Linked DNA regions of Rhizobium lentis. The protein of the gene in region 1 interacts with the protein of each later gene in a pairwise test. Links are inferred from orthologs where the notes say so. Each region holds a gene or a part of one and is shown in the gene's direction. Other genes may lie near its edges.

Region 1 (7,734 bases):
GTTTCCAAAGATGGCGCCACGACGCCGGTCGTCGACGGCTCCTTCGGGCCGGTCATCCTGCGCATCACCAATATCAAGCCGGAAACGGTGAAGAACTTCGACGAGGTGAAGGAGGATATCCGCAAGCAGCTGGCGCTTTCCAACGCTTCTCAGGAAGTGATCAACGTCCATGACCGCATCGAGGATCTGCGCGCCGGCGGCTCGACGCTCGAAGATATCGCCGGACAGCTGAAGCTCAAGGCCGTAACCGTCGACGCCGTCGATATGACCGGCGCCGACAAGGATGGCAAAGAGGTCAAGGATATTCCCGTCAAGCAGCAGCTCATTGGGGAAGCCTTCAAGACGGAGGTCGGCGTCGATGCACCGCCGCTTCCGATCGGCAATGACGGTTATGTCTGGTTCAACGTCCGCGAAATCACGCCCGAGCGAGACCGCCCGATCGCCGAAGTGCGCGAGAAAGCAGTCGAGGACTGGACGGCGGAGCAGCAGAAGGCGGAACTCGCCAAGAAGGCCGACGAATTGAAGGCACAGGCGCAGAAGGGCACGGCGCTTGCCGATATTGCGACGCCGCTCGGCATCGCCGTCGAAAGCAAGAGCGGCATCACCCGCTCCACCGACGACCCGGTTCTCGGCCGCGCCGCCGTCAAGGCCGCGTTCTCCGGCCCGGTCGATACGGTCGCGAGCGCCGTCGGCGCCGATCCCTCGACGCAGATCCTGATGAAGGTCACCGAGGTCAACAGCCAGCCGACAGGCGACGTGCTGAACAACCGCGATGCGCAGATCACCGCCATGGCCAATGCCGCCGGCGATGATATTCTCGACCAGATGGTCAATCTGCTGCAGACGCAGTATGGGGCTTCGATCAACCAGACGCTCGCCGAACAGACGGCGGCCCGCTAGGAGACTTGGCCTATGACCGATCTGAAGCCGTTCCTGGCCAAAGTCGCAAGCCGCGAGCCGCTGACGCGTGACGAGGCCCGTGCCGCCTTCGACATCCTGATGTCGGGCCAGGCGACGCCCTCGCAGATTGGCGGCTTCCTGATGGCGCTGCGAGTGCGTGGCGAAACCGTCGACGAGATCGTCGGCGCCGTCACCACCATGCGGTCGAAGATGCTGACCGTCGACGCGCCGGCGGATGCCATCGACATCGTCGGCACCGGCGGCGATGCCAGCGGCACCTACAATATTTCGACACTGGCTGCCCTGATCGTGGCCGGCGCCGGTGTGCCCGTCGCCAAGCACGGCAACCGGGCACTGAGCTCGAAATCGGGCGCAGCAGACAATCTGGCGGCTCTCGGCGTCAATATCGATGCCGGCCCTGAGACGATCTCCCGCTGCATCACCGAAGCCGGCGTCGGCTTCATGTTCGCCCAGCTTCATCACTCTGCCATGCGTCATGTCGGCCCCTCCCGGGTGGAGCTGGCCACGCGGACCATCTTCAATCTTCTCGGGCCGCTCTCCAATCCGGCCGGCGTCCGTCGCCAACTGCTCGGCGTCTTCTCGCCGCAATGGCTGGTTCCACTTGCCGAAGTCATGCGCGATCTCGGCTCCGAATGCGTCTGGGTGGTTCATGGCGACGGCCTGGACGAAATCACCACGACCGGCGTCACAAAAGTCGCCGCGCTCGAAGACGGCAGGATCCGCAGCTTCGAACTGTCGCCCGCCGATTTCGGCGTCAGCCCCTGCATGCTCGCCGACATCAAGGGCGGTGACGGTGTCGCCAACGCCGCAGCGCTGCGCGAAGTGCTCGGCGGCGCCAGGAACGCCTATCGCGATGTCTCGCTTGCCAACGCCGCCGCCTCGCTGGTGATCGCCGGCAAGGCCGAGACGATCCGTGACGGCATGGCGCTTGCCGCGCATTCGCTGGACAGCGGCGCCACGGCACTTGCTCTCGACAAACTCATCGCCGTTTCCAACGATATCGACTAGGATTGGCCGATGACCGATATCCTGAAGAAGATCGAACTCTACAAGCGCGAGGAAATCGCCGCGGCCAAGGCTGCCGTACCGCTCGCCGACCTGAAGGCGATGCAGGCCGGCCAATCCGCGCCTCGCGGCTTCCATAGGGCGCTGCTTGCCAAGCGTGACGCCGGCCATTTCGGTCTGATCGCCGAGATCAAGAAGGCGAGCCCGTCCAAGGGGCTGATCCGCCCGGATTTCGACCCGCCGGCGCTGGCGAGGGCCTATGAGGCCGGCGGCGCTGCCTGCCTTTCCGTGCTGACCGACACGCCGAGTTTTCAGGGCGCCCCGGAATACCTGACGACGGCGCGGGCCGCCTGTGCCCTGCCTGCCCTGCGCAAGGATTTCATGTTCGAGACCTACCAGGTCCATGAGGCGCGCGCCTGGGGTGCCGATTGCATTCTGCTGATCATGGCGTCGCTGACGGATGACGATGCAGAGCGACTGCAGGACGAAGCTTTCTCGCTCGGCATGGACGTGCTGGTCGAGGTTCACGACGCACCGGAAATGGAACGGGCGCTGAAGCTTTCCTCGCCGCTCGTCGGCATCAACAACCGCAATCTGCGGACCTTCGAGGTCAGCCTGACAGTCAGCGAGACGCTGGCCGCCATGGTTCCCGCCGACCGACTGCTGGTCGGCGAAAGCGGAATCTTCACCCATGCCGATTGCAAGCGCCTGCAGGCCGTCGACATCAATACCTTCCTGGTCGGCGAGAGCCTGATGCGCAAGGACGACGTGGCGGCTGCCACCCGCGCGCTGCTCTTTGGCGAAGCCGCCCTCGCGGCCGAATGACATGAGCGGCGAGAAGCCCGGCCTCACCCATATCGACGCCTCCGGCGAAGCGCACATGGTCGACGTTTCCGATAAGACCGAGACGGTGCGCATCGCCACTGCCGAGGGCCGCGTGAAGATGGCGCCGGAAACCCTTGCGCTCATCCGCCAGGGCAACGCCAAGAAGGGCGATGTGATCGGCACGGCGCGCCTTGCCGGCATCATGGCGGCAAAACGCACCGCCGATCTCATCCCGCTCTGCCATCCGCTGATGTTGACGAAGGTCGCGGTCGAGATCGAAGAAGATGCTGCCCTGCCCGGCCTGCGCGTCACGGCAACCGCCAAGCTGACCGGCAAGACCGGTGTGGAGATGGAGGCGCTGACGGCCGTTTCAGTCGCCTGTCTGACGATCTACGACATGGCCAAGGCCGCCGACAAGGCCATGGAGATCGGCAGCATCCGGCTGCTCGAAAAGTCCGGCGGCAAATCGGGCGATTTCCGTCATCCGGAGGCAAGATGAACCTCTTGCCTGTCGCCGAGGCCTTGGATCGCTTGCTCTCCCATGCAAAGCCCGTCGCTGCGTCAGAGACGCTGCCGCTCGCCGAAGCCGAAGGCCGCGTCCTGGCGGCCGATCTGACGGCGCGCCTGACCCAGCCGCCCTTCAATGCTTCGGCCATGGATGGTTATGCGCTGCGCCGCGACGACGCGCCGGAGCCGGGCGCCGAGCTGAAGGTCATCGGCACATCCTCCGCCGGCCGCGGCTTCGAGGGAAGCGTGGGCAAGGGAGAGGCGGTCCGCATCTTCACCGGTGCGCCTGTTCCACTTGGCGCAGACAGCGTCCTGCTGCAGGAGGATGCCGAGAAGATCGATGGCGGCATCAGAACGAATTTCCCCGTGCGGCAGGGCCAGCATATCCGCCCCCGCGGCCAGGATTTTGCCGAAGGCGAAGTGGTGCTCTCTGCCGGCACCGTGCTCGATTTCTCGCGGCTGACGGTGGCTGCCGGCATGAACCGGCCCGATGTCGAAGTTCTGCGCCGCCCGCTGATCGCCATTCTCGCAACCGGCGATGAATTGCTGCCGCCCGGAAGCACGCCCGGCCCGTCCCAGATCATCGCCTCCAACACCTTCGGTATCGCGGCCCTTGCCCGCAAAGCCGGCGCCGATGTCATCGACCTCGGCATCGTTCCTGACGATAAGACCAAGATCACAGCCGCCATCGACAAGGCACGGAATGCCAAGGTGGATGTCATCGTCACCCTCGGCGGCGCATCGGTCGGCGACCACGATCTGGTGCAGGCGACGCTTGTTGAGGCCGGCATGCAGCTCGATTTCTGGCGCATCGCCATGCGTCCCGGCAAGCCGCTGATGGTCGGCAGCTTCGGCGAGACGCATGTGCTCGGCCTGCCCGGCAATCCGGTTTCGAGTCTCGTTTGTTCGTTGCTATTCCTGGAGCCGCTGATCCGCAAGATCGCTTCCCTGCCGCCAGCGCGGCGCGAGGCCACGGCGGAAGCCGCTGTCACACTGCGCGCCAACGACCATCGGCAGGATTATATCAGGGCAAAACTTTTGAAATCCGCCACGGGAGAATGGCTTGTCGAGCCCTTCGACAAGCAGGACTCGTCGATGATGAAGACCTTCGCCCATTCGGATTGCCTTATCATCCGCCCCCCGCACGCGCCGGAGCTGCCGGCCGGAGCCACCTGCCCGGTCATGCTGCTGCGGCCGGATCTTCTGGCGTAGAGTCTTTCAACCGTCGCTCGAGAGCAAGAAGACACCTGCCTGCACCGCTCTCCCACCCGCGCGCCCGCCGAAATCGGCCACCGCATGGGTCGCGATTCGCCTGAGTTCCGTTTGGGGCAGATCGACCCTCATTGGATCGCCGATCAGCACTTCGACGCCGGCCGCCTGGCAACGTCGCAGGAAGGCTATCACGCGCACGGCAAGGGCGGGATCGTAGAACAGGTCGCCGACCACGAGAACATCCGTCTCCGGCGGGGATGCCTCGATGATATCGGCGGCGATGACCGCAATAGTGACCCCATTGATCGCCGCATTCAGGCCGATCGCGGCAATGGCATTGGCATCAATATCGACCGCGGTGACCGCGCGTGCTCCGGCTCTCGCCGCTGCGATGGCAACCAGACCGGATCCGGCACCGAGATCGACAACGCGACGGCCGGAAACCGTTTCCGGCCGGTCGAGCAGATGGCGGGCAAGCACGGCGCCGCCGGCCCAGGGATAGGCCCAGTAAGGCGGCGGATCGACTTCTTCCCGGCCGGCCAGCCGCCAGAGCCCGCTCGCCGGCCCTGCGGTGTGCAACAGGATCTCCGGGATGGAGGGGACCGGTGAGATCGGCAGATTGGCCTCGATGAAAGTCACCGGATCAAGATCTGGCATGCCGGAGCGTTTCATCGTCATCTGACCCTGCCGATCATCAAGTCATGCTGAAACGAAATCAGCTGGGCTTCTTCTTGGAGAACTTGCCTTTCGGTCCAGCGCCGCCCTTGCCCTCATATTTGCCGCCCTCGAATTTCGGCTTGTCATATCTGGGCTTGTCGGATTTCTTGCTCCAGGGCTTGGCATCGCGTCTTTCCCCGCCACCATTCTCGGCTGCCGCATAACCGCCACTCGAACCCTTGCCGAACTTCTTCTTCGGCCGCTCGTCGCGGAACGCATCGCCCGGCCGTTCGTCACGGGATGCCTTGCCGGTATAGGCCTTCGGCGCCGGTGCCCGGCTGAAGTCGGGCGTGCCGGAAAGCCGCGTCACGCGGATCCCGCGTTCGAGCGCCTTGTTCGGTCCGATCGCATTGAGGAAGCTGTCGGCGCTCGCGGCCGCGATCTCCACATAGGTTTCCTCGGGTTGCATCTTGATCGCGCCGATCTCGCGTTTCGTGACATTGCCGTTGCGGCAGAGCATGGGGATCAGCCAGCGCGGCTCGGCGTTCTGCTTGCGTCCGACCGAAACGGAAAACCAGACGCTGGGGCCGAAATCCTCGCGCGGTCCCTTTTGCGCCGGCTCGTAAGGCGCGGCGTTGTCGCGGCGTTTGCGGCTGCGGTCTTCGTAGACCGAAACCTCGATCAGGTCTTCCGGCGCCGCATGGTTGGTGCGGTAAAGGCGCAGAAAGGCGGCGGCAAGCTTCTCGGCGCCATGGCTTTCGAGCAGCTGCTGGACCAGTCCCTGTTCTTCCTCCTGCGGTGCTTCGTGGAAGATCGGATCGGCAAGCAGCCGCTCGTCGTCGCGTTCGTTCACCTCCTCGGCCGACGGCGGCCGCGCCCAGGCAGCCGAAATCCCGGCATTCTCCAGCAGCCGTTCGGCTTTGCGCCGCGCGCTCAGCGGCACGATCAGGGCACTGATGCCTTTGCGGCCCGCTCTGCCGGTGCGGCCGCTGCGGTGCAGCAGCGTTTCCGGATTGGTCGGCAGGTCGGCATGGATGACGAGATCGAGACCCGGCAGATCTATGCCGCGGGCGGCAACGTCGGTCGCGATGCAGACGCGGGCGCGCCCGTCGCGCATCGCCTGCAGCGCATGGCTGCGTTCGTTCTGCGTCAGCTCGCCGGACAGCGCCACCACGGAGAAATTGCGGTTGTTGAAGCGCGCGGTCAGGTGATTGACGGCGGCGCGCGTCGAACAGAAGACGATGGCGTTGGTCGCCTCATAATAACGCAGCACGTTGATAATCGCGTTCTCGCGGTCGCTCGGAGCAACGACGAGCGCGCGATATTCGATATCGACATGCTGCTTCTCCTCGGCCGCGGTGCTGATGCGTACCGCGTCACGCTGATAGCTTTTGGCGAGCTTGGCGATTGCCGCCGGCACGGTGGCCGAAAACATCAGCGTCCGGCGCTCGTCCGGCGCCGATTCGAGAATGAATTCCAGGTCCTCGCGGAAACCGAGATCGAGCATCTCGTCGGCCTCGTCGAGCACGGTTGCCTTCAGCTCCGACATGTCGAGCGCATGGCGGCGGATATGGTCGCAGAGACGGCCGGGCGTGCCGACGACGATATGGGCGCCGCGTTCGAGCGACCGGCGCTCGCTGCGGATGTCCATGCCGCCGACGCAGCTTGATACCACCGCGCCGGTCATTTCATAGAGCCATTCGAGCTCGCGCTTCACCTGCAGGGCAAGCTCGCGCGTCGGGGCGATGACGAGCGCCAGCGGAGCGCCGGCAGCACCGAAACGATCGCGGCCGTCGAGCAGCGTCGGCGCCAGCGCCAGTCCGAAGGCGACGGTCTTGCCGGAGCCGGTCTGGGCCGAGACCAGCGCGTCGGAAGCAGCGAGCGCCGGGTCGAGCATCGCCTGCTGCACCGGGGTAAGTTCGGCGTAACCGCGCTTCTGCAACGCCTTGGCGATCGCCGGAACGACGCCGTTGAATTCTGTCATGAGTTCGATCTTTCGGAGCTATCAGGCGCAAAATGCGCCATGGCCGGAGCCAGCCGGCGGGATATTTGCGCCGTTCCTAGCCGCTCCCGCAGCGATTGTCAAAGCGTGCGGCTGCGCCACAGCCAGGCGTCGATATGGCTTGCCCGGCCGCGCAGCGCCGTTTCCATCGGACCCTCGATCCGGCCGGACTTGAGGAGCACGCTGTCTGGCCCGGCGGCGCGGACGATTTCAGCGCTGAGGGCCAGCTCGACACCGTGACTGGCAGCGACCTCCATCAGGCGGCTCCCGACATTGACCGTATCGCCTGCCGCTGTGATCTGCTGCCTTTCGCCGCTGCCAAGCCGCGAGGCGACGATCGGTCCGCAATGAGCGCCGACCTTGAAGCCGATCTTGTCGGCAAAGCCCGCTTGCGTTCGAAGCCAGGACCTTGTGCGCTCGCAGAGCCTGACAGCGCAGGCAACGGCCCGGGTGGCGTCGTCGTCAGCAGGCTGCGGCAGTCCGAAGAGGACCATCGCCCCGTCGCCCATGAAGCTGGTAATGGCACCGTGATGGGCGCGCGCCTCCTCGTCGATCAATTCGAAGAAGCCGCTCAGCACCTCGCTCACCTTGGCCGGTCCGAGTTT
Region 2 (7,579 bases), 260 kb from region 1 along the record:
CTCCGGCCAGGCCCGTGACGGCTTCATCTTCACGCCGCACTATGCCGCCTCGAAAATGGGCGTGGTCGGCATCACCCAGAGCCTGGCGAAGGAAGTCGCGACCGAAAACATCACCGTCAACGCCTTCTGCCCCGGCATCATCGAGACGGATATGTGGGCCTATAACGACCAGGCCTGGGGCAAGCTGCTCGGCAATTACGGCCCCGGCGAACTGATGAAGGAATGGGTCGAAGGCATCCCGATGAAACGCGCCGGCTCCGGCGAGGACGTCGCCGGCCTGGTCACCTTCCTCGCCAGCGACGACGCCGCCTACATCACCGGCCAGACGATCAATGTCGATGGCGGGTTGATTATGTCGTAAGCGTGAAGGGTGGCGGCACTGAAATTGGACGGAACCTTGACGTCATTTGCCTTTCGCTTGCCGCTCAAGGCGTTCGTCGCTTCCGCTCCTCACCCCCCTCATCTGCCCTGCCGGGCATCTTCTCCCCGCTGGGGCGAAGGGGGAGCAAGACGCACGGTAGCCACACCTATCGCAACGTCTCAAATGGAGCGAGGCGCCGCCGCGATTCCGCTTCTCCCCAGCGGGGAGAAGATGCCGGCAGGCAGATGAGGGGGCCACACGGCACACCCTTCATTGCCTGAGCCAAATGCCCCCTCACCAACCCTACGTCCGGCTGATCGAAACCCCACCATCCGCCAGCATCGCCGTCCCCGTCACGAAGCTCGACAGGTCGGACGCCAGGAAGAGCGCGGCATTGGCGATCTCTTCCGGCTGCGCCATGCGTTTCAGCGCATGCAGCCCCTCCACGAAAGCGAGCACTTCCGCCGTCGCACCAGGCGCATTGGTGATGCTGGCCGGCGTATCAGTGCCGCCGGGAAGAAGGGCGTTGACGCGGATCTTGCGCGACGCGAGTTCGGCGGCAAGCACCTGCACGAGACCGATCAGACCGGCCTTGCTTGCCGCATAGGCGCCGATGCCGGGCATGCCGGCGGTGTAGCCGACGAAGGTGGAGGTGAAAATCAGCGATCCGCCCTCGCCCATCGCCGCCGACTGATGTTTGGCGCCGAGGAAGCCCGCGGTCAGGTTGGTCTCGATCGTTTCGCGCCAGCCCCCCAGCGACAGGCCGGAGACGGGCCCCATCTCGCCGATACTGCCGGCATTGTTGAAGGCGATATCGAGCCTGCCATAGCGCGAGATGGCCATGTCGACGAGCCTCACCTGCAGCGCCTCGTCCCTGACATCGCCCGCAATGGCGACAGCCTCGCCGCCATCCATCTCGATTTCTGCGACGACGGCGTTGAGCGCATCCTCACGCCTCCCGTTGATCACCAGCTTCGCGCCCTCCCGCGCAAAGACCTTCGCCGCGGCGCGGCCGATGCCGGAGCTTGCACCGGTGATGATTGCAATCTTGTCCTTCAGAAGCGTCATGTCCGTTTCTCCTCGGTTGTTGAGGCATCCCAGATCTCAAACATCAGGCGGCGCAGCCACCCGTTTCCCGCGCGCAGAAGCAAAGCCGCCGATAGCGGACGGCCTTGGTCAGCGCTGAGTTTCGCAACCGAGTCGAGAGGGAAGTGAGGATTCGCCAAATAAAACGGTCATTTGCCGCGGTTTTCGAAGAGCCCCCGGCCGCAGCGTGAGCGACCTTGTGCACTGCATCATCGATTTATCCTGGGTGTGACATTCATTCGATTCCCTTCATGTAGCTTCCCGACTAAGAAGGGGCGCACAGGTAAGGGAATCTCTTCATGCCGCGGTCACGCAATACTGAGGGCGCCATCTATATGAGCATGGCGATGGCCGGCTTTTCCTCCAGCGACGCACTCTCCAAATCAGTGATCGCCTATATGAATGCCGGCGAGATCATGTTCCTGCGCGGCCTCTTCACCAGCCTGCTCGTCTTTCTGATCGCGTGGAAAATGGGCGCGCTGCGCTCCTGGCGTGTCGTGCTGAAGCCGATGATCATTCTCCGCATCGTCTGCGAGATGCTCTCGGCCGTCACCTATATCACCGCGCTCGGCATGATGCCGATCGCCAATGCCTCGGCGATCCTGCAGTCGCTGCCGCTGGTCGTCACCTTCGGCGCCGCGCTGTTCTTCCGCGAACCCGTCGGCTGGCGGCGCTGGTCGGCGATCCTTGTCGGCCTCGTCGGGGTGATGATCATCATCCGCCCCGGCCCTGAAGGATTCACCGCCGCCGCCCTCCTCTGTGTCGGCGCGGTTCTGACGACGGCCGGCCGCGATCTCGCCACCCGCTCGATCGATCCGGAAGTTCCCTCGCTGATGATCACCGTCATCACCGCCACCTCCGCCTCCTTCTTCGGGGCGCTGCTCATCCCGGTGCTCGGCGGCTGGCAGCCGGTCAGCCTTACCTCGCTCGGGCATCTCATGCTTGCTTCGGTACTTGTCCTCGTCGGCTACCAGTCGGTCATCCTTGCCATGCGCACCGGCGAAATCTCCTTCGTTGCACCGTTCCGCTATACCAGCCTGATCTTCTCCTCGCTGCTCGGCTTTTTCTTCTTCGCCGAAGTGCCGGACGGCTGGACGCTGATGGGTGCCGCAATCGTCATCGCTTCCGGCCTCTATACGTTCTATCGTGAGGCCAAGCGCCACGTTTCATCCATCGCGCAGGAATCCGAACCGCGCGTGCCGGTGTGACGAAGCATTCCGAGGCAGGATGATGGCTGAGTTCTCATTGGATGGATCCGACATAGCAGGCGTCGTGCTGGCCGGCGGCCGCTCCCAGCGCATGGGCCGCGACAAATCAGGCGTGATCCTCGGGCCTCAGAGCCTGCTCCGCCACGTGCTGGCCCGGCTCGCGCCGCAGGTCTTCTCCGTTGCCGTCAATGCCGATGCCGCCAGCGAGAATGTGCCCGTCGTTCCCGACCATATTGCCGGCAAGGCCGGGCCGATGGCCGGCATCCATGCAGCCATGGTCTATGCCGCCGGCATCCCTTCGGTCAGCCATGTCGTCACTGTTTCGGTCGATTGCCCGTTCTTCCCGGCCGATCTCGTCGTCCGGCTGGCGGCGGCGATCGAGCGCCCGTCGCAGATCGCCATTGCCGCCTCCGAAGGCCGCAGCCACCCGGTCTTCGGTCTCTGGCCGGTGACATTGGCGGCCGATCTCGAAGCCTGGATCGCCACGGACGAAAAGCGCCGCGTGCGCGACTTCCTGTTGCGGCATGACGTTACGGAAGTGGCATTCCCGCTTCATCCGACACGCGCCAGCCTGCTCGACCCCTTTTTCAACATCAATACGCCCGACGACCTCGTCGAGGCGGAACGCTGGCTGGAGGCCCTTCGCACATGACGGCACCAAAAGTCTTCGGCATCGCCGGCTGGAAGAACTCCGGCAAGACAGGGCTTGCCGTCCGGCTGGTGACCGAGTTCACCCGCCGCGGCTATAAAATCTCGACGATCAAGCACGCCCATCATGATTTCGACATCGACAAGGTCGGTGCCGACAGCTACCGCCACCGCCAGGCCGGCGCTCACGAAGTCACCATCGTCTCCGGCACCCGCTACGCCATCATGCACGAGCTGCGAGGCGCCGCCGAACCGGAATTCGACGAGGTTCTCGCCCGGCTTTCCCCCTGCGACCTCGTCCTGATCGAGGGCTACAAGCGCGAGCCCATCCCGAAGATCGAGGCTCGCCGCCTCGAAGCGGCAAACCGTACGCCGCTTGCGCCCGATGATCCCTATATCGCGGCCATCGCCACCGATCATCCCGTCACGGACACGGCCCTGCCCGTCTTCGACCTCGACGACACCGCCGCCATCGCCGATTTCATCGCTGAGATCGTCGGTCTTGAGGCTCGACCTTAGCTCGCCGATTTCAGAGGCAGATCCATCTCGCTTGCCAACGCCTTGTGAATTTCCCTCGCAAGCTTGGCCTGGTTGTACGGCTTTGCCAGCCTTGGAAGATCGACCTCTGCGCCGGCAGGAAGATCGGCATAACCTGTCGCCAGCACGATCGGCAGTTTCGGCCGAATGGTCCGCACCGCCTGTGCAAGCTGCGCGCCGGTCATGCCGGGCATCGAATAGTCGGTAATCATCACGTCGAAATGCCCACCGCTTCGGATAAGTTCCAGCGCCTGCGAGCCGGAGTTTGCTTCCACGACATCATGGCCGAGATCTTCAAGCATCTCGACCGAACTCATGGCGATCAAGGTGTCATCATCGACCAGAAGGATCTTCAACCTGGATGCGGCCTGCGCAGGGGCCATATCGGTCTCAGCCGGCTGTTCGGGGCGCCGTTCCGTCGCCGGAAGCCATAATTCGGCAGTCGTTCCCACGCCGGGTTTGCTCGCCAGGCGCAACGCCCCGTTGAGCTGAACGGCAAGGCCATGGATCATCGACAGCCCAAGGCCCGTGCCCTTTCCAAGCTCCTTGGTCGAGAAGAAGGGATCGACGGCCTTCTTCAGCGTCGCCTCGTCCATCCCGCTGCCGTTATCGGTCACACTGAGGACGATATAGGTCCCCTGGCCGAGGTCGCCGCCGACAGCCATGACCTGTTCTTCGCGCAGCGAGATCGACAGCGAGCCTCCATCCGGCATCGCATCGCGCGCGTTGACGGCAAGGTTGAGCAGCGCCAATTCGACCTGGTTGGCATCGACCAGCGCCGGCTGCAGCGCCGGCGGAAGCTGGGCTTCAATGCTGACGGACGATCCTACCGAGCGACGCAACAGGTCGTTCATGCCCGATACCAGCTCGGCCAGATCGACTGGCTTCACCTGCAGATCCTGCCGTCTGGCGAAAGCCAACAGACGCTGCGTCAGGGCCGCGCCGCGGCGGGCGCCCTGAAGCGCGCCATCGATCAAGCGCGACGCTTTCCGGTCTCCCGCGACATGCTTGCCGAGCAGTTCGAGATTGCCGAGAACGACCATCAGCAGATTGTTGAAATCATGTGCGACGCCGCCGGTGAGTTGGCCGATGGCCTCCATCTTTTGCGAATGGCGAAGCTGCTCCTCCGCCTTCTCACGTTGGGCAACCTGCTCGAGCAGGCTCTGGTGAGCCGCATGGACCTCGGCCGTTCGCTCCCTCACCCGCTCTTCGAGGCTCTCGTTCAGCCGCCTGAGGTTCTCCTCGCTGGTCTTGCGCGCCGTGGCATCGGAGGAAACGCCGACGAGCTTCTTTGCCGATCCATAGCGATCCGTGTAGAGCTGCGCGTGCACCTCCGCCCAGTGAATAGAGCCGTCCGGCCATATCGTCCTGTGTTCGACCGAATAATCGCGTCCTGTTTCGATCGTCCGGTCCAGGCTTGCCTGCACGAGGTGTCGGTCGTCGGGATAGATGCTCTTTACCAGGTCCTCATAGGTGAATTCCTCGTGCGGCCCTCGGCCGAAGACTGCCTTGCAGGTATCGGACGCTGACAAATTCATCGAGGAGAGTTCGAGCTCCCATGCACCCAGGCGCCCGGCAGCAAGCGCGGTTTGCAATCGCCGCTCCCCCTCGCTCAGCGCCTCGAGATGGGCGCGTGCCTGGTATTGCCGCAGCCGACCCCGAAACGCGGTCCTGGCAATACTGATGAAGGAGGTCGCGTGAAAAGGTCTTTCCAGGAAGGTAACGTTGGCAAGAACCTCGGAAAGTCTGGCAGCTGCGGGATTCCGCTCAGGCCCTCCGCCCCGCGTGGTGAGCACGATGAACGGCAGATCCGACCAGCTTGGCTGCGCCGAAATCCAGGCTGCAACCTGCTTCAGATCGCTTGAGCGGACAGCCTCCTCCGTCAGCACGCCGAATGCGACATCGTCATCGAGCAAGGCTGCGAACATCGGAAGGTCCGGAGCAGTAACCGCTGTCACGCCGGCTTCGTTCACGAGAGATACCGCCACCAGGGCATCACGCCCTGTTGGAGTGTAGATCAGCGCCTTTGGTTTGCCGGAATTAGGAATTGCCGCTATCCCCGCCATCGCGCGACATGAGGGACATCGTGTCTGAAACAAACTCCGGAACGCCGCGCAGCACTCCCTGGAATCCGGCGAGCGGTCCTCCGAATGTCAGGCCCGACGCGTCGATGCGATATTCCCGGATCGTATCCTCGTGGAAACCCGTCCTCTTCTTGATCACCGAAACGGCACGGCGGACCCTGCCGGCCGCCTCGAAATAACGCAGCAGAATGACGGTATCGGCGAGATAGGTGACGTCGACCGGCGACTTCATGTCGCCGACGAGCCCGTGCTGGGCAACGGTCAGGAAGGTGTTCGCGCCTTGCCGGTTCAAATATTGCAGCAGTTCGTGCATGTGGAGGATCAACGAATTTTCATCGGGCATCGCCGCCTGATATCCGTTGATGCTGTCGATGAGGACGGTCTTGGCACCCGACTTGTCGACGCAATCCCGCACGCGATACGCAAATTCGCCGGGCGACAATTCGGCTGCGTCAACCTGCTCGATATGGACGAGACCCGAGTCCCTCATCGCCTCGATATCCATGCCGAGCGCCTTGAGCCGTCCGAAGAGCAGCCCGAGTTCTTCATCGAAAATGAAGGCCGCCGCCTTCTCTCCTCGCCCGATCGCTGCTGCCAGAAATTGAAAGGAGAAGGTGCTTTTGCCGGTGCCGGCGGGCCCGAGGATCAACGTACTTGATCCCCTCTCCAGTCCGCCACCCAGGAGAAGATCCAGTTCCGCAATATCGCTCGAAACGTTGTCGCGGGAGTAACTCGTCCTGTGCTCTGACGCAACCAGGCGCGGAAATACGACGACGCCGCCGGTTTGGATGGTGAAATCATGGTAGCCACCCCGGAAGGCCTGCCCGCGATATTTTATGACCCTCAGGCGTCGCCTCTCGGAGCCATAGCCGGGTGCCAGTTCCTCGAGATGGATCACGCCGTGCACCACGCTGTGCACCGTCTTGTCGAGCAAGTCGGACGTCAGGTCGTCGAGCAGAAGCACTGTCGCGCCCTGGCGGGCGAAGTAATGCTTGAGCGCAAGGATTTGCCGGCGATAGCGCAGCGAGCTCTGGGCCAGCAGCCTTATCTCCGACAGGCTGTCGAGAACCACGCGGCTTGGCTTCACCCGCTCGAACGCCGCGAAGATTTCCTTGGTGGTCTCCCCAAGCTCCAGATCTGACGAATAAAGCAGGCTCTGCTGCTGGTCGGAATCCAGCAGGCTCTCCGGAGGCACGACCTCGAAGACCTCGATATTGCCGTCGATGATCATGCCGTGCGACGCAGCTCCGGCCCGCAGTTCGCTCTCGGTTTCCGAGAGCGTGATGTAGAGCCCGCGCTCGCCAAGCCGCGCGCCTTCGACCAGAAACTGCAGTGCGATGGTGGTCTTGCCGGCTCCTGGATTTCCCTCGAGGAGAAACACGTGGCCGACAGAAAGGCCGCCCGCCAGGATTGTGTCCAAACCGGACACTCCGGTCCGAGCTTTCGTGGCAGGCAGAGCAGTATTCATCTATTGGTTCCTTCGTTTTTAAGCTTGAACTAGTAGCGAACGATGGAATGTCAAATAGACCGCACAGTAGACTTCGGGCTTCCTCAATAGGTTGCCGCCAGGCTGAAATAAGCCTCCATCCGCCATAGTGAAGCGCATCGGCGACGACCGCAAAGGCTGCCGAGGGGAGCCTGCGGCTGGAATAAAA

The links. The genes of interacting proteins can lie anywhere in the genome.
Region 2: the proteins of J0663_RS20335 (region 1) and mobA interact in binary tests that used the Escherichia coli proteins (3 or more experiments, as listed by UniProt). The link is inferred for Rhizobium lentis from one-to-one orthologs.

What each region holds. Positions count from the first base shown.
Region 1 is NZ_CP071454.1:4,158,594-4,166,327, forward strand. What follows is about bases 2,400-5,358. They hold J0663_RS20335 (molybdopterin molybdotransferase MoeA), read left to right. Parts: upstream 2,400-3,246; coding sequence 3,247-4,470; downstream 4,471-5,358. Other genes in these bases: trpC (indole-3-glycerol phosphate synthase TrpC), read left to right, coding at 2,400-2,751; moaC (cyclic pyranopterin monophosphate synthase MoaC), read left to right, coding at 2,753-3,250; J0663_RS20340 (class I SAM-dependent methyltransferase), read right to left, coding at 4,477-5,142; J0663_RS20345 (DEAD/DEAH box helicase), read right to left, coding at 5,186-5,358. In the rest of the region: J0663_RS20315 (SurA N-terminal domain-containing protein), read left to right, coding at 1-900; trpD (anthranilate phosphoribosyltransferase), read left to right, coding at 913-1,929; more of trpC, read left to right, coding at 1,939-2,399; more of J0663_RS20345, read right to left, coding at 5,359-7,111; J0663_RS20350 (CHASE2 domain-containing protein), read right to left, coding at 7,210-7,734. UniProt on the Escherichia coli protein: Catalyzes the insertion of molybdate into adenylated molybdopterin with the concomitant release of AMP.
Region 2 is NZ_CP071454.1:4,423,952-4,431,530, forward strand. The notes cover bases 1,689-4,492. They hold mobA (molybdenum cofactor guanylyltransferase MobA), read left to right. Parts: upstream 1,689-2,677; coding sequence 2,678-3,307; downstream 3,308-4,492. Other genes in these bases: J0663_RS21615 (DMT family transporter), read left to right, coding at 1,747-2,655; mobB (molybdopterin-guanine dinucleotide biosynthesis protein B), read left to right, coding at 3,304-3,822; J0663_RS21630 (PAS domain-containing hybrid sensor histidine kinase/response regulator), read right to left, coding at 3,819-4,492. Outside these bases: J0663_RS21605 (glucose 1-dehydrogenase), read left to right, coding at 1-361; J0663_RS21610 (SDR family oxidoreductase), read right to left, coding at 665-1,429; more of J0663_RS21630, read right to left, coding at 4,493-5,906; J0663_RS21635 (ATPase domain-containing protein), read right to left, coding at 5,881-7,392. UniProt on the Escherichia coli protein: Transfers a GMP moiety from GTP to Mo-molybdopterin (Mo-MPT) cofactor (Moco or molybdenum cofactor) to form Mo-molybdopterin guanine dinucleotide (Mo-MGD) cofactor.